One region of the Streptomyces sp. NPDC030995 genome, then DNA from elsewhere that is predicted to be linked to it. Evidence: riboswitches for the same ligand, from Rfam matches in the RefSeq annotation. Region 1 holds a riboswitch; each other region holds the start of a gene.

Region 1 (7,227 bases):
AGTGTCCTGGAACCTCGGCATGCAGTCGAAGAACGGGGCGTGGGGCGCCTTCGACGCCGACAACACCAGCCCCTTGCCGAACAAGCTGCCCTTCTGCGACTTCGGCGAGGTCATCGACCCGCCCTCGGCCGACGTCACCGCCCACGTGGTGGAGATGCTCGCCTTCGAGGGCCGGGCGGGCGACGCCCGGACCCGGCGCGGCATCGCCTGGCTGCTCGCCGAGCAGGAGCCGAGCGGCGCCTGGTTCGGCCGCTGGGGCACCAACTACGTCTACGGCACCGGGTCGGTGGTCCCGGCGCTCACCGCCGCCGGTCTGGCCGCGGGACATCCCGCGATCCGGCGGGCCGTGCGCTGGCTGGAATCCGTACAGAACGAGGACGGCGGGTGGGGCGAGGACCAGCGCTCCTACAAGGACCCGTCCTGGGCGGGGAAGGGCGCCTCCACCGCCTCGCAGACCGCGTGGGCGCTGATGGCCCTGCTGTCGGCCGGCGAGCGGGACGGCAAGGCCGTCGAGCGGGGCATCGCGTACCTGGTGGAGACCCAGGAGGGGGACGGCTCCTGGGACGAGCCGTACTTCACCGGCACCGGCTTCCCCTGGGACTTCTCCATCAACTACCACCTGTACCGGCAGGTGTTCCCGCTGACCGCGCTCGGCCGCTACCTGTACGGGGAACCGTTCACCGCCGTCGGGGAAGCGTGATGTCCGCCGCCGGGGGGGACCGGGCCGGGGCGGCGCCGCAGAAGAACCCCGACCCGCTGCTGGTCGCCTGCGCCCTGCGCATCGAGCGCTTCGCGCTGCGCGGTGCGGGACGAGGCGCCCCGGATGAGTACGCCCTGCTGCGTACGGGTATGGGCCCCCGCGCGGCCGAGCGGGCCGTCGGCCGCGCGCTGGAGCGGCCGGGCATGGGCCGGGCCGCCGTCCTGGCCACCGGATTCTGCGCCGGGCTGGTCCCGGGCATGCACCCCGGTGACCTGGTCGTCGCCGAGGAGACCCGGGATCAGGAGGGGGCCGTCAGCTGTACCGGAATCGCCCTGCTCGCCGAGGCACTGGCCCGGGCCGCCCCGGGCCGGACCGTGCACACCGGCGCCCTGACCGGATCCGACCACGTCGTCCGCGGCCAGGAGCGCGCGCACCTGCGCGCCACCGGAGCCATCGCGGTCGACATGGAGTCCGCGGCCACCTTGCGGACCGCGATCCGGGGCGGCAGCCGTCCGGTTGCGGCCGTCCGGGTGATCGTGGACGCTCCGGAGCATGAGCTCGTCCGTATCGGCACGGTTCGCGGGGGAATATCGGCCTTCCGTGTCCTGCGTGCCGTACTGCCCGCGTTTTATGACTGGCACCGTTCTTTGCTGCTCCCCAGGAGGTGAGCCAGATGGCCATGCCGCTGCGCCAGACCATCAGGGTCGGGACGTATCTTCTCGAACAGAAGCTCCGCAAGCGCGAGAAGTTCCCGCTGATCGTCGAGCTGGAACCGCTCTACGCGTGCAACCTGGCCTGTGAGGGGTGCGGGAAGATCCAGCACCCGGCCGGGGTGCTCAAGCAGCGCATGCCGGTCGCCCAGGCGGTCGGCGCCGTGCTGGAGTCCGGTGCGCCCATGGTGTCCATCGCGGGCGGCGAGCCCTTGATGCACCCGCAGATCCACGAGATCGTCCGGCAGTTGGTGGCGAAGCGGAAGTATGTCTTCCTCTGCACCAACGCGATGCTGCTGCGCAAGAAGATCGAGAAGTTCACCCCGTCCCCGTATTTCGCCTTCGCCGTGCACATCGACGGCCTGCGCGAGCGGCACGACGAGTCGGTGGCCAAGGAAGGCGTCTTCGACGAGGCGGTCGCGGCCATCAAGGAGGCGAAGAGGCGCGGATTCCGGGTGACCACCAACTCCACCTTCTTCAATACCGACACCCCGCAGACGATCATCGAGGTACTGAACTACCTCAATGACGACCTCCAGGTGGACGAGATGATGATCTCGCCCGCGTACGCCTACGAAAAGGCTCCGGACCAGGAGCACTTCCTCGGCGTCGAACAGACTCGTGAACTCTTCAGGAAGGCCTTCGCGGGCGGCAATCGGCGGCGCTGGCGGCTCAACCACTCCCCGCTCTTCCTGGACTTCCTGGAAGGAAAGGCCGATTTCCCCTGCACGGCCTGGGCCATCCCGAATTACTCCCTCTTCGGCTGGCAGCGCCCCTGCTATCTGATGAGCGACGGCTACGTGCCGACGTACCGGGAACTGATCAACGACACCGACTGGAGCAAGTACGGCCGCGGAAAGGACCCGCGCTGCGCGAACTGCATGGCGCACTGCGGCTACGAGCCCACCGCCGTCCTCGCCACCATGGGCTCCCTCAAGGAATCCCTGCGGGCGGCCCGGGAGACGATCGGCGGCAACCGGGAAAAGTCGGCATGACACCCGCGTCAGGAGGGGGCAAGGGCTTCGACCTCGCCGCGCTGCTGGCCGAGCGCGGCGCGGAACGGTACGAGCTGCACGCGCGGCACCTCAACCACCAACTGCCCAGGATGCTCCACACGATCGGCTTCGACAAGGTCTACGAGCGGGCCGAAGGCGCCCACTTCTGGGATGCCGAGGGCAACGACTACCTCGACATGCTGGCCGGCTTCGGGGTGATGGGCCTGGGCCGGCACCACCCGGTCGTCCGCCGGGCCCTGCACGACGTCCTGGACGCCCAGCTCGCCGACCTCACCCGCTTCGACTGCCAGCCCCTGCCCGGGCTGCTGGCCGAGAAGCTGCTCTCGTACAGCCCGCACCTGGACCGGGCCTTCTTCGGCAACAGCGGCACCGAGGCGGTGGAGACGGCCCTGAAGTTCGCCCGGTACGCCACCGGGCGACCGCGGGTCCTCTACTGCGACCACGCCTTCCACGGACTCACCACCGGCTCCCTCTCGGTGAACGGGGAGGGCGGGTTCCGGGACGGCTTCGCGCCGCTGCTCCCCGACACGAGGATCGCGCTGGGCGATCTGGCCGCCCTGGAGCGGGAGCTGAAGCGCGGGGACGTGGCCGCCCTGATCGTCGAGCCGGTCCAGGGCAAGGGGGTCCTCGCGGCCCCGCCCGGATTCCTGCTCGCCGCGCAGGAACTGCTGCACCGGCACAAGGCTCTGCTGATCGCCGACGAGGTGCAGACCGGCCTCGGACGCACCGGGTACTTCTACGCGTACCAGCACGAGCCGGGCGTGGAGCCCGACCTGGTGTGCGTGGCCAAGGCGCTGTCGGGCGGCTACGTGCCCGTCGGCGCGACCCTCGGCAAGGACTGGATCTTCAAGAAGGTCTACTCGTCCATGGACCGGGTGCTCGTGCACTCCGCGAGCTTCGGGTCCAACGCGCAGGCGATGGCGGCGGGGCTGGCGGTGCTGTCGGTCATGGAGGACGAGGAGGTCGTCGCCAACGCCCGGGCGATGGGCGATCTGCTGCGCGGGCGGCTGGCGGCGCTCGTGGACGAGTACGAGCTGCTGCACGAGGTGCGGGGGCGCGGTCTGATGATCGGCATCGAGTTCGGCCGGCCGTCCTCGTTGGGGCTGCGCAGCCGCTGGACGATGCTCCAAGCGGCCCGCAAGGGGCTCTTCGCGCAGATGGTCGTCGTGCCGCTGCTCCAGAAGCACCGGATCCTCACCCAGGTCTCCGGGGACCAGCTGGAAGTGATCAAGCTGATTCCGCCGCTGATCGTGGACGAGCGGGACGTCGACCGGTTCGTCGGAGCCTTCCGCGAGGTCATGGACGAGGCGCACGGCGGGTCCGGGCTGATGTGGGACTTCGGCAGGACCCTGGTGAAGCAGGCGGTCGGCAACCGCTGACCGCCCGCTGCGCCGGACGTCAGTCGAGCAGCTGCTCGCGGAGACGGCCCAGGGTCTCGGGTGTGAGCCCGAGGCCCTGCGACAGGTAGCGGTCCACGCCGCCCCAGGTCTCGTCGATGGTCTCGAAGGCCCCGAGCAGGTACTCGGCGCGGGCGTCGAAGAGCGGGGCGAGCAGCTCCGTCACCTCGGGGGAGCGGGCCTCGGCGGACCCGTCGCTCCGGCGGACCCGGTAGCGGCGGTGCGGGGCGTTCGACTCCAGGTAGTCCGCGACGATCGCCTCGCGCTCGACGCGCAGCGCGAGCAGGGTGACGGCGATCGACAGGCCCGCCCGGTCCTTGCCGGCCGCGCAGTGCAGGAGGGCCGGGACGCTGTCCTCGGCGAGGGCGTGCAGGACCCGGCTGTGCTCGGCGGTGCGGTTCTTGATCATCCCGCGGTACGAGTTCGCCATCCGGGCCGCGGCCTTCCCGTCGCCCAGGATCGAGCGGAGCTGCTCGACGTCGCCGTCGCGGACCATCTTCCAGAACTCGCGGCCGTCGGCCGGATCCGAGAGCGGGATGTTGACGTTCCGCACGCCGGGCAGTTCCACGTCCTGGCCCTCCAGCGCGTGGTCGGCGCCGTTGCGGAAGTCGAAGACGGTGTGGAGGCCGAGCGAACCGAGAAAGTCTGCATCGGTTTCGGTGGCATGCGCGAGATGTCCGCTTCGGAACAGTCGTCCCGTCCTGACCCTTCGTCCGTCAGAAGTCGGCAATCCGCCCACATCGCGGAAATTGCGCACTCCGGACAACTCCGGCTCCTGTATCTGCTGGGTCAAGGGAACTCCTCCGCTTCGTCGTGCTCGTTGTGGGTGCTCTGTCCGAATTACACTACTTGGCGATAACTTGCCATCAGCGGAGGCGAGATCGGGCACGTCCCCGTGAGCCAGATCATACGGTGACCGTGAGTGCCTGATCACGAAAGCCGAATGGCCGCGTCGGAACGGTTGTTGGCGGTGCGGAATGGACAGAGGGTGACCGGAATTCCGGCGGACCCTCATCCCTGTTATTCCGTCAGGGAATTCATGGCTTGTTCGGCGTGGCCTTTTGGGATTACGTTCGCGATCGATCCGGGTGGATCGCCGAATCCTGCCGCCGCCCGGAAACCGCACCCGACTATTCACGCGCGGCAGGAGCGGGGGAACCAGGTAAGCCGCTGTCCCGGATCTTCGAGCCGGGACGGCTAGGGGTGAAGCCGTACATGTTCCGTTCATGTGCGGCCGGACATCTCCAGTCCGAACCCGACAGCTCACCTCGCAGGCGCCGGAGAGGAAATGCGCCATGCCTGCAAAGGGTAAGCACCGCCGTCCCAAGTCCCTCTCGATATCGCGCGGTTTCGCCGTCGCCGGCACCGGTGGCGCTGCCCTCGCGCTGCCGCTGATGGGCACCGCCGGCGCTCATGCGGCCGGTGCCCCGGCCGCCGCGACGACCGCCGTCACCACCGTGGCCCCCGTGGTGGCCCCGCAGGTCCCGGTCTCGCTCCAGGCCGCGGTCGCCGCGCCGACCGTGTACACGGTCGTGCCGGGCGACTACCTCTCCAAGATCGCCGCCGAGCGCCACCTGTCGGGTGGCTGGGAGCAGCTCTACGCCGACAACCGCGAGGCGGTCGGCAGCGACCCGTCGCTGATCCACCCTGGCCTGAAGCTGAACCTCGGTGGTGCGGGTGAGGCGGCTCCGGCCGAGTCCGCTCCGGCTCAGAAGCCGTCCCAGAAGCCGGCCCCGAAGCCCGCTTCGAAGGCCGCCCCGAAGCCGGCCGCGAAGGCCGCCCCGGCGCAGCAGGAGGCCGCCGCCGAGGCGCCCGCCGCCCAGCAGCAGTCGGCCTCTTCCTTCGTGGCGCCGGTGAGCGGCGGGATCTCCACCCAGTACAAGGTCGCGGGCAGCATGTGGTCCTCCGGCTACCACACCGGCGTCGACTTCATCGCGAGCTCCGGCACCACCGTCAAGGCGGTCGGCGCGGGCACCGTGGTCTCCGCCGGCTGGGCCGGCGCGTACGGCAACGAGGTCATCATCCGGCACGCGGACGGCAACTACTCGCAGTACGGCCACCTTTCCCAGCTCTCGGTCTCGGTCGGCCAGAGCGTCACCGCCGGCCAGAGCATCGGCCTCTCCGGCTCCACCGGCAACTCGACCGGCCCGCACCTCCACTTCGAGATCCGTACGGGCCCGTCCTACGGCTCCGACATCGACCCGATCGCCTACCTCCGCTCGAAGGGCGCGAGCCTCTGACGGCACCCGCCGTCGGCGCAGGGACACGCGTGAGGCCGGGACCCGAGGGGGGTCCCGGCCTCACGTGTACATATTCCTTATCCCGCGGGTGGTATAGATCACGGCCCGTCAACCCCTCATTACGTTGGCGTAGGTTGGTTACGGGAGTGAAGGATGTGTCCCGTGGCAGCGACGACGACGAAACTCAAGACCATCGGCTCGTACGCGGCGATCGGGGACAGCTTCACCGAAGGCGTGGGGGACCCGGGACCCGGGGATTCATTTCTCGGCTGGGCGGACCGGCTCGCCGTGCTCCTGGCCGATCAGCGCGAAGAACACGACTTCCGGTATGCGAATCTCGCGGTGCGCGGCAAGCTCCTCGACCAGATCGTGGCCGACCAGCTCCCGAGGGCCAAGGCCCTCGCGCCGGACCTCGTCACCTTCTGCGCGGGAGGCAACGACATCATCCGGCCCGGCAGCGACCCGGACGACGTGGCGGAACGGTTCGAGGCGGCCGTGGCCGACCTCGCCGGAGCCGTCGGCCAGGTCATGATCACCACCGGCTTCGACACCCGCGGTGTGCCGGTGCTCAAGCACCTCCGGGGCAAGGTGGCGACGTACAGCGCGCACGTGCGCGCCATCGCCGACCGCTACGACTGCCCGGTGCTCGACCTCTGGTCGCTGAAGTCCGTACAGGACCGGCGGGCCTGGGACGCCGACCGGCTGCACCTGTCGCCCGAGGGGCACACGCGGGTCGCGCTGCGCGCCGGGCAGGTGCTCGGGCTGGACGTCCCGACCGACCCCGACCAGCCGTGGCCGCCGCAGCGGCCGCGCGGATCGGTGGACGTGACCCGGGACAACATCCAGTGGGCCCGCGACCACCTCGTGCCGTGGATCGGTCGGCGGCTGCGCGGGGAGTCCTCCGGGGACCACGTGGAGGCGAAGCGGCCGGACCTGCTGCCGCTGTAGGAGGCGGGACGGGGGACGCGGGGGCGCGGTCGCGGGCCGGGGCGGGGGAGGCGGCCGGGGTCGGGGGCCACAAGCGGAATCCTTCGGGGCCGGTGTGCGTTGGGATGGTCGTAGAGCGACGACCACCCCTGACCCCACCCTCCCAGGAGGCGCTTTGACCGGCTCCCGTCCCCTGCGTCCGCGGCTGCGTGCCCTGCGGCCCGAAGCCTTCGGCGC
Region 2 (7,227 bases), on a different contig from region 1:
ATGCGTTCCGGGAACGGCCGCCACAGACGACCCCGCCAGGTCCCCGCGCTGGTAGTCACAGCCGGAGTCACTGGCTCCGCGCTGGCCCTGCCGCTGCTAGCGGCCACCAGTGCCACCGCCGCCGACACGTCCACGTGGGACAAGGTCGCCGAATGCGAGAGCGGTGGCTCCTGGAGTGCCAACTTCGGCAGCGGCGCCTACGGCGGGCTCCAGTTCACCCAGGAGGAGTGGCAGAGCGCCGGCGGGCTCGACTTCGCCGAGCGGGCCGACCTCGCGAGCCGCTCCCAGCAGATCGCCGTGGCCGAGCGGGTGCTCGCCTCGCAGGGGCCGCAGGCGTGGCCGCTGTGCGCGACCTCCGCCGGGCTGGACCGGCAGGGTCCCGCCGCGGCGGTGGACCCCGGTCTGCCCGGTGCCTCCGGGACGATCGCGCCCTCCCCGTCCCGCCCGGACGACACCGTGCCCTCCCGCGCGGGCGAGCGGCCGGCCATCGACTTCGGGGCCCCGACCGCGTCGGGCCCGGTGATCCCGAGCCCGTCCGGCTCTCCCTCGTACCTGATTCCCGACGCGCCGTCCGTCGGACTGCCCGTCATGCCCGTGCCGGACGCCCCGTCGGCGCCGGTCGTCCCGGGCGACTCGACCACGCCCCCGGCGACCCCCGGAGGCCCGACGGCCCCGGCTGACCCGACGGCTCCGGCCGACCCGACGGCCCCGACCGTCCCGGCGGACCCGAGCGCGCCCGCGACCCCCGGCCGGCCCGCGGTGGACCCGACGGCTCCGGCGGCTCCGGCGGCCCCGGCGACTCCGGGCGCCACCCCCGCCGAGGGCAATGGCAAGCACCGCGGTGAGCCCGCCCCCGAGGCTCCCGCACCTTCTGACGCGCCGTCGGAGCCCACGTACACGGTGAAGGCGGGCGACAGCCTGGCCGCCATCGCGGATGCCAAGGGGGTCAAGGGCGGCTGGAACGAGCTCTACCAGGCCAATGAGCAGGTCATCGGCAATGACGCCAACCTGATCAAGCCCGGTCAGAACCTGGATCTAACCGTGCAATAAGGACACTTCGGCGGCCCGGAAAGGGATGGTTGTCGGTTTTCGGCAAGTGAGACATGCGTCTCTTCCGGTCAACTGGCGTGTCCCACCTCGGGGCTTCCGCAAACCCCGGCCTCACCTGCGCAAACACCCCGGCGGGGAGCGCAAGTAGGGGCCCTCTCTCCCCGATGTTCCTCGTTGAACATCGGGGAGAGACCTGTCTACCTTCTGAATCGCTCGCCACCGCGAGCTCCTTCGACCGCATCGCCGAATCCTGCCGGCGGACGGGGGGAACAGTCGTCGCGTCAAGCGCCGAAGGCAGGAGCGGGGGAACCAAGGTAGGTGCCGGGAGCGGCCGTTGAGAGACGGTCACGCCACCGGCTTGGGGTTAAGAGGTGCGACTGGGTCGCATCGCCGGGCACTCATCAGCCCGAACCCGACAGCTCACCTCGTAGGCGTCGGTGAGGAGAAACCTCATGCTGCTTTCCGGCAAGGGCAAGCACCGTCGCGGTACTGCTATTGAGCGGACTGCCCGCCTCGTAACGCTCGCCGGTGTCGCCGGTGTGGCCGTGGCCGCTCCGCTGATGGCCGCGGGCACCGCCTCCGCCGCGACCGCCTCCGAGTGGGACAAGGTCGCGCAGTGCGAGTCCGGTGGCAACTGGGCCATCAACACGGGCAACGGCTACTACGGCGGCCTGCAGTTCTCGTCCTCCACGTGGGCCGCGTACGGCGGCAAGTCGTACGCCGCGCAGGCCAACCAGGCCTCGAAGTCCCAGCAGATAGCCATCGCCGAGAAGGTCCTCAAGGGCCAGGGCAAGGGCGCCTGGCCGCACTGCGGCGTGGGCCTGTCGAACTCCTCGTACACCGGCGGCGGGTCCACCGAGACCCCGAAGAACACCAAGCCGAAGGCCGACACGAAGAAGACCGAGCAGAAGGCCGCGCCGAAGAAGGACACCAAGCGCGCCGAGACCCCGACCACCCGCTCCGAGCGCGCCGAGGCTCCGGCCGCGCCGAAGACCGGCAACGGCTCGTACGAGGTCAAGTCCGGTGACACCCTGGGCACCATCGCCGAGGCCAACGGCGTCCAGGGCGGCTGGGAGAAGCTGTTCGAGCTGAACAAGGACATCGTCTCGGACGCCGACCTGATCTACCCGGGTCAGAAGCTGAAGCTCAGCTGAACACTGCGGCAATAGCCGCAGGAGTCTGAACGACACAGACCGTTCCCACCGCCCGGCGCGTCTCCCCCCACGCGCCGGGCGGTGGCGTTCGCGCCGGCGCCACCGCGCGGATACCGGAGTCCTATGTCCCGGAAGAGGGGTATTCGGTCCCTTTTTCGTCCCAGGACCCGGGCGGTCGGCAGGTCGAGTCCCCGGATCCGGTTAGGCTCTAGTCGGCAAGGCCATCCCACGGCCTGACGCCACCGCACACCCAGCGTCACATCCCAGAAGGAGATGCTCGTGCCGTCCATCGACGTCGTCGTAGCCCGGGAAATCCTGGACTCCCGAGGCAACCCCACGGTCGAGGTCGAGGTGGGCCTCGACGATGGCAGCACCGGCCGTGCTGCAGTTCCGTCCGGCGCCTCCACCGGTGCCTTCGAGGCCATCGAGCTCCGTGACGGTGACCCCAACCGTTACTTCGGCAAGGGCGTGGAGAAGGCCGTCCTCGCCGTCATCGAGCAGATCGGCCCGGAGCTCGTCGGCTACGACGCCACCGAGCAGCGCCTGATCGACCAGGCCATGTTCGACCTGGACGCCACCGACAACAAGGGCTCGCTCGGCGCCAACGCCATCCTCGGCGTCTCCCTCGCCGTCGCGCACGCCGCGTCCGAGGCCTCGGACCTTCCGCTCTTCCGCTACCTCGGCGGTCCGAACGCGCACCTGCTGCCCGTTCCGATGATGAACATCCTCAACGGTGGGTCGCACGCCGACTCCAACGTGGACATCCAGGAGTTCATGATCGCCCCGATCGGCGCGGAGTCCTTCTCCGAGGCGCTGCGTTGGGGTGCCGAGGTCTACCACACCCTCAAGAAGGTCCTGCACACCAAGGGCCTCTCCACCGGTCTCGGTGACGAGGGCGGCTTCGCCCCGAACCTGGACTCCAACCGCGCCGCGCTCGACCTCATCGTCGAGGCCATCAAGCAGGCCGGCTACACCCCGGGCAAGGACATCGCGCTCGCGCTCGATGTCGCCGCGTCCGAGTTCTACAAGGACGGCAAGTACGAGTTCGAGGGCAACTCCCGCTCGGCCGCCGAGATGACCGACTACTACGCGGAGCTCGTCTCCGCGTACCCGCTCGTCTCCATCGAGGACCCGCTGTACGAGGACGACTGGGACGGCTGGAAGACCCTCACCGACCGTCTGGGCGCCAAGGTCCAGATCGTCGGCGACGACCTCTTCGTCACCAACCCGGAGCGTCTGGCCCGCGGCATCGAGGAGGGCTCCGCGAACGCCCTGCTCGTGAAGGTGAACCAGATCGGTTCGCTGACCGAGACCCTCGACGCCGTCGAGATGGCCCAGCGCAACGGCTTCAAGTGCATGATGTCGCACCGCTCCGGTGAGACCGAGGACGTCACCATCGCCGACCTCGCCGTCGCCGTGAACTGCGGTCAGATCAAGACCGGCGCCCCGGCCCGCTCGGACCGTGTCGCCAAGTACAACCAGCTGCTGCGCATCGAGGAGATCCTCGACGACGCCGCGGTGTACGCGGGCCGCTCCGCCTTCCCGCGCTTCAAGGGCTGATCACGGGCTGATGCCCGCGACGGGCCCCGGCCTCCGTACGTCCCCGCACTCGGTCCCGTACCGTGTGCGGGGACGTATTGCGTAGTGCGTACATAGGGGAGGCGGATCAATGGCCGGGAACCGGGATCGGTTCTCCACCTTCTCCACCGCGACCAGGCTCAAGCAGCTCGGCGAGCGGACCGCCGCCCACGTCTACCGCTCGCAGTCCCGCCGCCAGGTCCGCCGCAGCCGGCTCACCGGCCGCGCCGCGCTCCTGGTGCTCGTCCTCTGTACGCTGGTCGTCGCCCTCGCGTATCCGATGCGCCAGTACGTCTCCCAGCGCTCGGAGATCGCGGAGCAGCAGCGGTCCGCCGCCGCCGCGCGGGACCGCCTGGAGCGGCTGCGCGACGAGAAGGCCCGCTGGCAGGACGACGCGTACGCGGAGCAGCAGGCGCGCAAGCACCTGCACTTCCTGCGCCCGGGGGAGGTCGGCTACATCATGAGCGACCCCGGGTCCCAGCCGCCCGAACCGCACCGGACCGGCCAGGCCGGGTCCGACCGGCCCTGGTACTCGAACGTCTGGGACGGCGTCGACAAGGCCGACCGCCCGGGCGAGTGACCACCCGCACACCACCGCAGCACCCATCCACGAGAACGAAGAGACTTCCTCCAGGCATGCAGACGCCCCCGCCCCAGACCGACCGGACCGAGCCGACCGACGCGGACATCGAAGCGTTCCAGCAGCAGCTCGGCCGCCCGCCGCGCGGGCTGCGCGCCATCGCGCACCGCTGCCCCTGTGGACAGCCGGACGTGGTGGAGACCGCGCCGCGGCTCCCCGACGGCACCCCCTTCCCGACGCTGTACTACCTGACGTGCCCGCGCGCGGCCTCCGCGATCGGCACGCTGGAGGCCAACGGCGTGATGAAGGAGATGCAGGCCCGGCTCGCCGAGGACCCGGAGCTCGCCGCCGCCTACCGGGCCGCGCACGAGGACTACATCCAGCGCCGCGACGCCATCGAGGTGCTCCAGGGCTTCCCGAGCGCCGGCGGGATGCCGGACCGCGTGAAGTGCCTGCACGTGCTGGTCGGCCACTCCCTGGCCGCGGGCCCGGGCGTGAACCCGTTCGGCGACGAGGCCCTGGCGATGCTGCCGGAGTGGTGGGCCAAGGGCGCCTGCGTCACCCCGTGCGCGGACAAGAAGGACTCCGAGTGACCCGGGTCGCGGCCATCGACTGCGGTACGAACTCCATCCGGCTGCTGGTCGCGGACTGCGACCCGCAGACCGGTGACCTCGCCGAGCTGGACCGCCGGATGGTCATCGTCCGGCTCGGCCAGGGCGTGGACAGGACGGGGCGCCTCGCCCCGGAGGCGCTGGAGCGCACCTTCGCCGCCTGCCGCGAGTACGCCGAGGTCATCAAGGAGCACGGCGCGGAGAAGATCCGCTTCGTGGCCACCTCCGCCTCCCGGGACGCCGAGAACCGCGAGGACTTCGTCCGGGGCGTCATGGACATCCTGGGCGTCGAGCCCGAGGTGATCTCCGGCGAGCAGGAGGCGGAGTTCTCCTTCACCGGCGCCACCAAGGAGCTGACCGCCCACGAGCACCTGGAGCGGCCGTTCCTGGTGGTGGACATCGGCGGCGGCTCGACGGAGTTCGTGGTCGGCGAGGAACACGTACGGGCCGCGCGCTCCGTGAACGTGGGCTGCGTCCGGATGACCGAGCGCCACCTGGTGGTGGACGGGGTCGTCACCGACCCGCCGACCCGGGCGCAGATCGACGCCATACGGGCCGACATCGAGGCGGCCCTGGACCTGGCGGCCGAGACCGTCCCGCTGGGCGAGGCGCGCACCCTGGTGGGTCTGGCCGGCTCGGTGACCACGGTCGCCGGGATCGCGCTCGGCCTGCCGGAGTACCTCTCGTCGCAGATCCACCACTCCCGGATCTCCTACGAGCAGGTCCGCGAGATCAGCGAGCGGATGCTGGCCGCGACGCACGCCGAGCGCGCGGCGATCCCCGTGATGCACCCGGGCCGGGTGGACGTGATCGGCGCCGGCGCGCTGGTCCTGCTCGCGATCATGGAGCGCATCGGAGCATCCGAGGTCGTCGTCTCGGAGCACGACATCCTGGACGGAATCGCCTGGTCCATCGCCTGAACGGCGGTCGGACGGGGGTCCGACAGGGGTCCTGAGGGGTCGTTCGGCCCGTGATCCACATGAAGTTCGTGAAGTTCTTCACAAGGAAAAGGGGTCTGCTGGGTCAACGGAAGGGGTCTTTCAGCCCCTTCAGAGGCCCGCAGGCCCCTTTCTCCATGCATTCGTGCGATCGACGGACGCCACGGGTTTCGTATCAGAGGTATGGACGAACCCCAGTGGTCCAGTCCGGTTGAAGGCCTGGAGGCCAGTTCAGGACGGGTGAGCAACGATTCCCGTTACACCTTGGTTCCCGTTGCGCGCCATGACGTCCATCACGTGGGCGGCGGAGTGTAGCAGAGGGTCCTCCACTCCTTGTGAAGGGGCTCACGAGCGACACCCCTTTGGGTGCTGGATACTCGTTCCATGAGCACCACGGAGCGTCCCAGGATCCTCGTTGTAGGAGGTGGGTACGTAGGCCTGTACGCAGCCAAGCGCATCATGAAGAAGATGCGTTACGGCGAGGCGACTGTCACGGTCGTCGACCCGCGCTCGTACATGACCTACCAGCCCTTCCTCCCCGAAGTGGCCGCAGGCAGCATCTCGCCTCGGCACGTCGTCGTACCGCTGCGACGCGTGCTGCCCAAGGCTGAGGTTCTCACCGGCCGGGTCACCAGCATCGACCAGGACCGCAAGGTCGCCGTCGTCACGCCGCTGGTCGGCGAGGCGTACGAGCTGCCCTTCGACTACCTGGTGATCGCGCTCGGCGCCGTCTCCCGCACCTTCCCGATCCCCGGCCTCGCCGAACAGGGCATCGGTATGAAGGGCGTCGAAGAGGGCATCGGCCTGCGCAACCACGTCCTCGAGCAGCTCGACAAGGCCGAGTCCACGACGGACGAGGACGTCCGCCGCAAGGCCCTCACCTTCGTCTTCGTCGGCGGCGGCTTCGCCGGCGCGGAGACCATCGGCGAGGTCGAGGACATGGCCCGCGACGCCGCGAAGTACTACACCACCATCAAGCGCGAGGACATGCGCTTCATCCTGGTGGACGCGGCCGACAAGATCCTTCCCGAGGTCGGGCCCAAGCTCGGTACCTGGGGCAAGGAGCACCTCGAGTCCCGCGGCATCGAGATCTACCTCAACACCTCCATGGACTCCTGCGTGGACGGCCACGTGGTGCTGAAGAACGGCCTCGAGGTCGACTCCAACACCATCGTCTGGACCGCCGGCGTCAAGCCGAACCCGGTGCTGGCCCGCTACGGCCTGCCGCTCGGCCCGCGCGGCCACGTCGACGCCGAGCCGACCCTCCAGGTCAAGGGCACGGACTACATCTGGACCGCCGGCGACAACGCCCAGGT
Region 3 (7,227 bases), on a different contig from region 1:
ACGACGAGTCCCTGCACGCCGTGCTCACCGCAGGCGGCGACCACGTCGGGGACCCGGTCGGCCGGAACCGCGATCACCGCGAGGTCGACGGGGGCGCCGATGGCCTCGATCGAGCGGTAGGCCCGTACGCCGTCGAGCAGGTCGCGCGTGACCGCCTCGTTGACGGCGTAGAGGTGGCCGTGGAAGCCGCTGTCCCGCAGGTTGCGCAGCGCGGCCGCGCCGACGCCCGCACCGGAGCGGCTGACTCCGACGACGGCCACCGAGCCGGGGGCCAGCAGCCGTTGTACCGAACGGGCCTCGGCGCGCTGTTCGCGGGCGCGCTGCACGGCGAGGGATTCGGCGGTGGGTTCGAGGTCGAGGGTGAGGTGGACGGAGCCGTCCTCGAAGCTGCGCTTCTGCTCGTAGCCGACGTCCGTGAACACCTTGATCATCTTGGTGTTGGCGGGCAGCACCTCGGCGGCGAAGCGGCGGATGCCGCGCTCCCGGGCCACCGCGCCGATGTGTTCGAGGAGTGCGGAGGCGACCCCGCGGCCCTGGTGGGCGTCCTGGACGAGGAAGGCGACCTCGGCCTCGTCGGCGGGCTCGGAGGCGGGCCGGCCGTCGGGGCCGATGCGGTCGTAGCGGACGGTACCGATGAACTCCCCGCCGATGGTGGCGGCGAGGCCGACCCGGTCCACGTAGTCGTGGTGCGTGAAGCGGCGCACGTCGCGGTCGGAGAGGCGGGGGTAGGGGGCGAAGAAGCGGTAGTACTTCGACTCGTCCGAGACCTGCTCGTAGAAGCTGACCAGCCGGCCCGCGTCCTCGGTGGTGATGGGCCTGATCCGGGCGGTGCCGCCGTCACGGAGGACGACATCGGCTTCCCAGTGGGCCGGGTACGAGGGGTCCGACTCGATGGTCATGGGCCTACTTTACGGCCGGGACGGGCCGGACGGTGCGCGCGCGGCGCATTAGGCAATACGGGACAAATCAGTGCAAGCTGGGGAAGGTCGAACGGCGGAGGAGCCAGGCCGAAGGTCGGTCGGAGCATTCAGGGCGTCGTGAGAGACTGGTCTAGACAACCGTAAGAACCTGAAGGGCATCACCATGGCAGAGCGCCGCGTCAACGTCGGCTGGGCCGAGGGCCTGCACGCTCGTCCCGCCTCGATCTTCGTCCGTGCGACGACCGCTTCCGGCGTCCCGGTGACCATCTCGAAGTCGGGCGGCGACCCCGTCAACGCCGCCTCCATGCTGGCGGTTCTGGGCCTGGGCGCCCAGGGCGGCGAGGAGATCGTCCTCGCCTCCGAGGCCGAGGGTGCGGACGTCGCGCTCGACCGCCTCGCGAAGCTGGTCGCCGAGGGTCTCGAAGAGCTCCCCGAGACCGTCTGACCCTTCGGGTTCGACCCGAGCAGTACACGCGGCGAAGCCGCGGCCCCCGGACACTCCGGAGGCCGCGGCTTCGCCGTTTCCACGCCTGGGTCCCACCGGGGCCGCCCGGGCCGCTGCCGGCTCGGCGCCCGCGAGAAATCGAGCCCGGAGGAAATCCCGCTCGCCCGAGAAACGGCCCTGCGGAAATCCGAGGGCACCTGCAATCAGCTCCGCAGGAATTCGGCACGGCGAATTCACCCCGTCCGCCACCGCGCAGCGAATTCGCGCGATGCCGTCCTTTGTATACGGCCCCTGTTAATGCCGCCCGCTCGACATGTTTACGGCAGGTTGCGAAGTGCTCACCGCCGGGCGGACCCGCCGCCGGTGCGCCCCAGCCGCCCGGTCGGCATGCACCCCGGTCAGCGCCCGGGCCCGCTCCGCGTCCCCGCGGGCCACCGCGTCCACGATCGCGCCGTGCTCCGCCCAGGACTCCACGGGCCGGACCGGCGCCTCCACCACGTACATCCACGCGACCTTGTGCCGCATCTGCGTGAGCAGGGCGATCAGCCCGGGGCTGCCGGAGGCCTGGGCGAGCGTCTCGTGGAACCAGCCGCCCAGCGACCTCAGATCCTCCCCCTGGCCCCGCCTGGCCCGCTCCTGCCCCAGCCTGACCAGCCCGCGCAGCACCTTCAGGTGCGCCTCGGTGCGCCGCCGGGCCGCCCTGGCCGCCGCCAGCGGCTCCAGGAGCATCCGCAGCTCCAGGAGGTCGGCGGCCTCCTGCTCGGTCGGCTCGGCCACGCAGGCTCCCGCGTGGCGCCGCGTGGTCACGAACCCCTCGGACTCCAGGGTCCGCAGCGCCTCGCGGACCGGGACGCGCGAGACTCCGTACCGGCGGGCCAGCACCTCCTCGGTCAGCCGACTGCCCGGTTCGAAGACCCCTGAGACGATGTCGTCGCGGATTGCTGTGCATACTGCGTGCGCAGGAATACGCAAGACCGAACCTCCGCCTATTTCCGACTGCCAGCCTCAATGCGCGCACTCGCGCGTGCTGCGACTCTATTGCAACACACGATAATTTCCGAGAGCAGCCGGGAAATACGAAACATTTGCACGGGGCTCAACACGAAGACCCCGGCTCGGGGAGCCGGGGTCTTCGGTGAAAGGGTGCGGGACGGGTCAGAGATCGACGCCGTGCGAGCGCAGGTACGCGACCGGGTCGATGTCCGAGCCGTACTGCGAGCCGGTGCGGGCCTCGAAGTGCAGGTGCGGGCCGCTGGAGTTGCCGGTGGAGCCCGACAGGCCGATCTCCTGGCCGGCGGTGACCTGCTGGCCGACGGAGACGCTCAGCGAGTGCAGGTGCCCGTACTGCGTGTACGTACCGTCGTTGTGCTTGATGACGACGTTGTTGCCGTACGCGCCACCCCAGCCGGCCTCGACCACGACACCGACGCCCACCGCGTGGACCGAGGTGCCGGAGGAGGCGTGCAAGTCGATGCCGGTGTGGCTGCCGGAGGACCACATGCCGCCGCCCGCGTGGTACTGCGTGCTGACGTACGAGCCGTCGATCGGGGCGACGAAGGTGTTGAGGCGCTTGCGCTCCTCCTCGCGGGCCGCACGCTCGGCGGCTTCGCGCTCGGCCTTCGCCTTGGCCTCGGCGAGGCGCTTGGCCTCGGCGGCCCGCTGCTTCGCCTCGGCCTCGGCCTGCGCCTGGGCGGCGGCGTGGTCGGCGGCGCGCTGCTGGGACTCGGCCTGGTCGGTGATGTCACCCGCGAGGTCCTCGGCGACGACGACGGCACCCAGCCCGTTCTCCGGGGCGGAGCTGCTGTGGTTGTCCGCGGCGAAGGCCGGGGCGGCGAGGGAGCCGACGACACCCGTGGTGGCGATCGCGGCGATACCGGCGTAACCGGCGGTCTTGCGGCTCAGACGGCTGGATCCACGGTGCTTGCCGGAACCAGCGGGACGACTGCCAAACGCCATGAAGGGTTTGATCCTTTCCTTCCTTCTCGCCTACCGGGTTAGCTGACGGGTTCGGAGCAGGAAGGTCTCCTACGGGCCTCCTCTGGCGAGGCGGCCCGATTCACCCCAGGGACACATGTGGGTCCCCGGCTCCCCAGGCTCGCGCCTGACGGGGACTCGGCGATCGCTGTCCGGTGCCGCGGGTGCGGCGGGCACAACTGACGGACAGCACGGCCGACGCTAGGCGGATCATCAGTCAATCGCCAAACAGACGCGGCTTTTTGTTGCGTACGCCACACCACATAAAAGCAACCTCACCACCAAACGGACAAAAGGGGCCCCGGCGGACAAGCCCGCCAGAGCCCCTTTCAGGATGCGTCAGTTGACCGTCACGCGGCCGACGTCCCGTCGTCGGTCGGTCGTCGGTCGGTCGGTCGTCGGCCGCCGTCAGTCGGTGACGACGCTGACCTCGCCGATCCCGAGGGCCCGCACCGGCGCCTCGATCTGCGCCGCGTCGCCCACCAGGATGGTGACCAGCCGGTCCGCCGGGAAGGCCTTCACGACCGCCGAAGTCGCCTCCACCGTGCCGGTTTCGGCGAGCTGCGCGTACAACTGCGCCTGGTAGTCGTCCGGCAGCTCCTGCTCGACCTGGTCGGCGAGGGTGCCGGCCACGGAGGCGGCCGTCTCGAACTTCAGCGGGGCCACGCCCACCAAGTTCTGTACGGCCACGTCGCGTTCGGCGTCGGTCAGACCCTCCTCCGCGAGGGTGCGCAGCACCGTCCAGAGGTCCTCCAGCGCCGGTCCGGTGTTCGGGGTGTCCACCGAGCCGCTGATGGCGAGCATCGAGGCGCCCTTGCCGTCGGCCGTGGAGCGCAGTACCTGGCCGAAGGCGCGCACGCCGTAGGTGTACCCCTTCTCCTCGCGCAGCACCGCGTCCAGGCGGGAGGTGAGCGTGCCGCCGAGGCAGTACGTACCGAGCACCTGGGCCGCCCAGACGCGGTCGTGGCGGTCCGGCCCGATGCGGCCGATCAGCAGCTGCGTCTGGACCGAGCCGGGCCGGTCCACGATGACCACCCGGCCGGTGTCGTCGGCGGTCACGGACGGCACCGGGAGGGGTTCGGCGGTGCCGCCCGTCCAGCTGCCGAGGGTGTCCGCCAGGACGGCGTCGAGGTCGATGCCGGTCAGGTCGCCGACGACCACGGCCGTGGCGGTGGCGGGGCGTACGTGGGCCTCGTAGAAGGCGCGTACGGCCGCGGAGTCGATGCGGGCGACCGTCTCCTCGGTGCCCTGCCGCGGGCGGGAGATCCGCAGGGACGCCGGGAAGAGCTCCTTGGAGAGCTGCTTGGCGGCGCGCCGCGACGGGTTGGCCAGCTCGTGCGGGATCTCGTCGAGCCGGTTGCGCACCAGCCGGTCGACCTCGGCGTCGGCGAAGGCGGGGGCGGCGAGCGCCTCGGCGAGCAGGCCCAGCGCCTTGGGCAGCCGGGAGGCCGGGACCTCCAGGGAGACCCGGATGCCCGGGTGGTCGGCGTGCGCGTCGAGGGTGGCGCCGCAGCGCTCCAGCTCGGCCGCGAACTCCTCGGCGGAGTGCTTGTCGGTGCCCTCGGAGAACGCGCGCGCCATGATGGTCGACACGCCGTCCAGGCCCTCGGGTTCGGCGTCGAGCGGGGCGGCGAGGTTGATCTCGACCGCGATCACCTGCTGGCCCGGCCGGTGGCAGCGCAGCAGGGTCAGCCCGTTGGACAGCTGCCCGCGGTCCGGGGCCGGGAAGGCCCACGGCTGCGGCTCGCCGGCCTGCGGGCGCGGGTGGAAGGTCATCGTGACGGCTGCGGTCTCGCTCACTGCTCCGCCCCCTCGTTCTCGTCGTGCTCGCCGGACTCGTCGGACTCGTCGTGCTCGTCGGCCGCGAGCGGCTCGTAGACGAGCACGGCGCGGTTGTCGGGGCGCAGCCGGGCCGCGGCCACGGCCTGCACCTCTTCGGCGGTGACGTCCAGGACGCGCTCCACGGCGGTCAGCGCCAGCTGCGGGTCACCGAACAGCACCGCGAAGCGGCACAGTTGGTCGGCGCGGCCGGCCACCGTGCTCAGCCGGTCCAGCCACTCCCGCTCCAGCTGCGCCTGGGCGCGCTCCATCTCCTCGGCCGTCGGGCCCTCGGCGGCGAAGCGCGCGAGCTCCTCGTCGACGGCCGCCTCGATGGCGGGGATCTCGACCCCGCTGGAGGTCTTGACGTCGAGCCAGCCCAGCGAGGGCGCACCGGCCAGGCGCATCATGCCGAAACCGGCCGCGACGGCCGTCTGGTCGCGGCGTACGAGGCGGTTGTGCAGCAGCGAGGACTCACCGCCGCCCAGGATCGTCAGCGCCACATCGGCGGCGTCGCACTCGCGGGTGCCGTCGTGCGGGAGCCGGTAGGCGGCCATCAGCGCGCGCGCCGGGACCTTCTCGACGATCTCCTCGCGCAGCTGCTCCCCGATGGTCTCGGGCAGGGTGCCGTCGCGCGGGGGCTGCTTGCCGTCGTGCGCGGGGATGGTGCCGAAGTACTTCTCGACCCACGCGAGCGTCTGCTCCGGGTCGATGTCGCCGACGACCGACAGCACCGCGTTGTTGGGTGCGTAGTACGTGCGGAAGAACTCGCGCGCGTCCTCCAGGGACGCCGCGTCCAGATCGTCCATGGACCCGATCGGGGTGTGGTGGTACGGGTGGCCCTCGGGGTACGCCAGGGCGGTCAGCTTCTCGAAGGCCGTGCCGTACGGAACGTTGTCGTACCGCTGGCGGCGCTCGTTCTTGACCACGCTGCGCTGGTTCTCCATGGACTCGTCGTCCAGGGCCACCAGCAGGGAGCCCATGCGGTCCGCTTCCAGCCAGAGGGCGAGCTCCAGCTGGTGGGTCGGCATCGTCTCGAAGTAGTTGGTGCGCTCGAAGCTGGTGGTGCCGTTGAGGGAACCGCCGGCTCCCTGGACCAGCTCGAAGTGCCCGGTTCCGGGTACGTTCGCCGACCCCTGGAACATCAGGTGCTCGAAGAGGTGAGCCAGGCCGGTACGGCCCTTGACTTCATGGCGCGAACCGACGTCGTACCAGAGGCAGACCGCGGCGACCGGGGTCAGGTGGTCCTCGGAAAGCACCACGCGCAGGCCGTTGGCCAGCCGGTGCTCGGTCGCTGTCAGGCCGCCGGAGCCGGCCTGGGCGGTGGCCGTGTGACCCATGGGCATGTGGTCCCTTCGATCGCGATGCAGAGATTTCTGTCAGACCTGCCACTGTATGCAAGCGCGTCGGCCGCCGGATAAGTTCCCGGGTCACTCCCCACGACTCCGTCTGGGGGGACCCCCGGGGTCGGAGTCGGCGTTGTCGGTGCCTCGGGCCACAATGGTCCGCGTCGCACCCCCAGCCGGACCCGTTCACGACCCGCAACACCAGACCAGACCCAGCCAGACCCAGCCAGACACCCAGCCAGACACCCAGCACACCCCATTCTTGGTTAAGGAGCCGCGCAGCGATGGCCCGCCGCAGCACGAAGACCCCGCCGCCGGAGGATTTCGAGGAGAAGATCCTCGACATCGACGTCGTCGACGAAATGCAGGGCTCCTTCCTCGAGTACGCGTACTCGGTGATCTACTCCCGCGCCCTGCCCGACGCCCGGGACGGCATGAAGCCGGTACACCGCCGGATCGTGTACCAGATGAACGAGATGGGTCTGCGCCCCGACCGCGGCTACGTGAAGTGCGCCCGCGTCGTGGGCGAGGTCATGGGCAAGCTCCACCCGCACGGTGACGCGTCGATCTACGACGCCCTCGTGCGCATGGCCCAGCCCTTCTCGATGCGACTGCCGCTGGTCGACGGCCACGGCAACTTCGGCTCGCTCGGCAACGACGACCCGCCGGCCGCGATGCGTTACACCGAGTGCAAGATGGCCGACGCCACGTCACTGATGACGGA

The links. Region 1 has a riboswitch for cyclic di-AMP ahead of ACZ45T_RS27470 (M23 family metallopeptidase). Riboswitches for the same ligand answer to the same signal wherever they lie in the genome.
Region 2: it holds a riboswitch for cyclic di-AMP, as region 1 does, so the genes downstream of both, ACZ45T_RS14545 (transglycosylase family protein) here and ACZ45T_RS27470 (M23 family metallopeptidase) in region 1, are expected to answer to the same signal.
Region 3: it holds a riboswitch for cyclic di-AMP, as region 1 does, so the genes downstream of both, ACZ45T_RS15555 (M23 family metallopeptidase) here and ACZ45T_RS27470 (M23 family metallopeptidase) in region 1, are expected to answer to the same signal.

The regions. Positions count from the first base shown of each region.
Region 1 covers NZ_JBVIFS010000021.1:120,202-127,428, forward strand. The annotation lists gene shc (squalene--hopene cyclase) at 1-700, shown strand, start outside; gene ACZ45T_RS27450 (phosphorylase family protein) at 700-1,368, shown strand; gene hpnH (adenosyl-hopene transferase HpnH) at 1,374-2,405, shown strand; gene ACZ45T_RS27460 (aspartate aminotransferase family protein) at 2,402-3,805, shown strand; gene ACZ45T_RS27465 (tyrosine-protein phosphatase) at 3,825-4,616, opposite strand; cyclic di-AMP (ydaO/yuaA leader) riboswitch at 4,941-5,115, shown strand; gene ACZ45T_RS27470 (M23 family metallopeptidase) at 5,119-6,063, shown strand; gene ACZ45T_RS27475 (SGNH/GDSL hydrolase family protein) at 6,217-7,011, shown strand; gene ACZ45T_RS27480 (MBL fold metallo-hydrolase) at 7,166-7,227, shown strand, end outside.
Region 2 covers NZ_JBVIFS010000007.1:210,511-217,737, forward strand. The annotation lists gene ACZ45T_RS14540 (transglycosylase family protein) at 1-1,050, shown strand; cyclic di-AMP (ydaO/yuaA leader) riboswitch at 1,327-1,499, shown strand; gene ACZ45T_RS14545 (transglycosylase family protein) at 1,503-2,204, shown strand; gene eno (phosphopyruvate hydratase) at 2,478-3,764, shown strand; gene ACZ45T_RS14555 (FtsB family cell division protein) at 3,874-4,362, shown strand; gene ACZ45T_RS14560 (DUF501 domain-containing protein) at 4,419-4,955, shown strand; gene ACZ45T_RS14565 (Ppx/GppA phosphatase family protein) at 4,952-5,893, shown strand; gene ACZ45T_RS14570 (NAD(P)/FAD-dependent oxidoreductase) at 6,296-7,227, shown strand, end outside.
Region 3 covers NZ_JBVIFS010000008.1:175,240-182,466, reverse strand. The annotation lists gene ACZ45T_RS15570 (bifunctional acetate--CoA ligase family protein/GNAT family N-acetyltransferase) at 1-899, opposite strand, end outside; gene ACZ45T_RS15565 (HPr family phosphocarrier protein) at 1,084-1,365, shown strand; gene ACZ45T_RS15560 (GntR family transcriptional regulator) at 1,660-2,337, opposite strand; gene ACZ45T_RS15555 (M23 family metallopeptidase) at 2,521-3,321, opposite strand; cyclic di-AMP (ydaO/yuaA leader) riboswitch at 3,335-3,493, opposite strand; gene ACZ45T_RS15550 (M16 family metallopeptidase) at 3,748-5,115, opposite strand; gene ACZ45T_RS15545 (M16 family metallopeptidase) at 5,136-6,497, opposite strand; gene ACZ45T_RS15540 (DNA gyrase/topoisomerase IV subunit A) at 6,788-7,227, shown strand, end outside.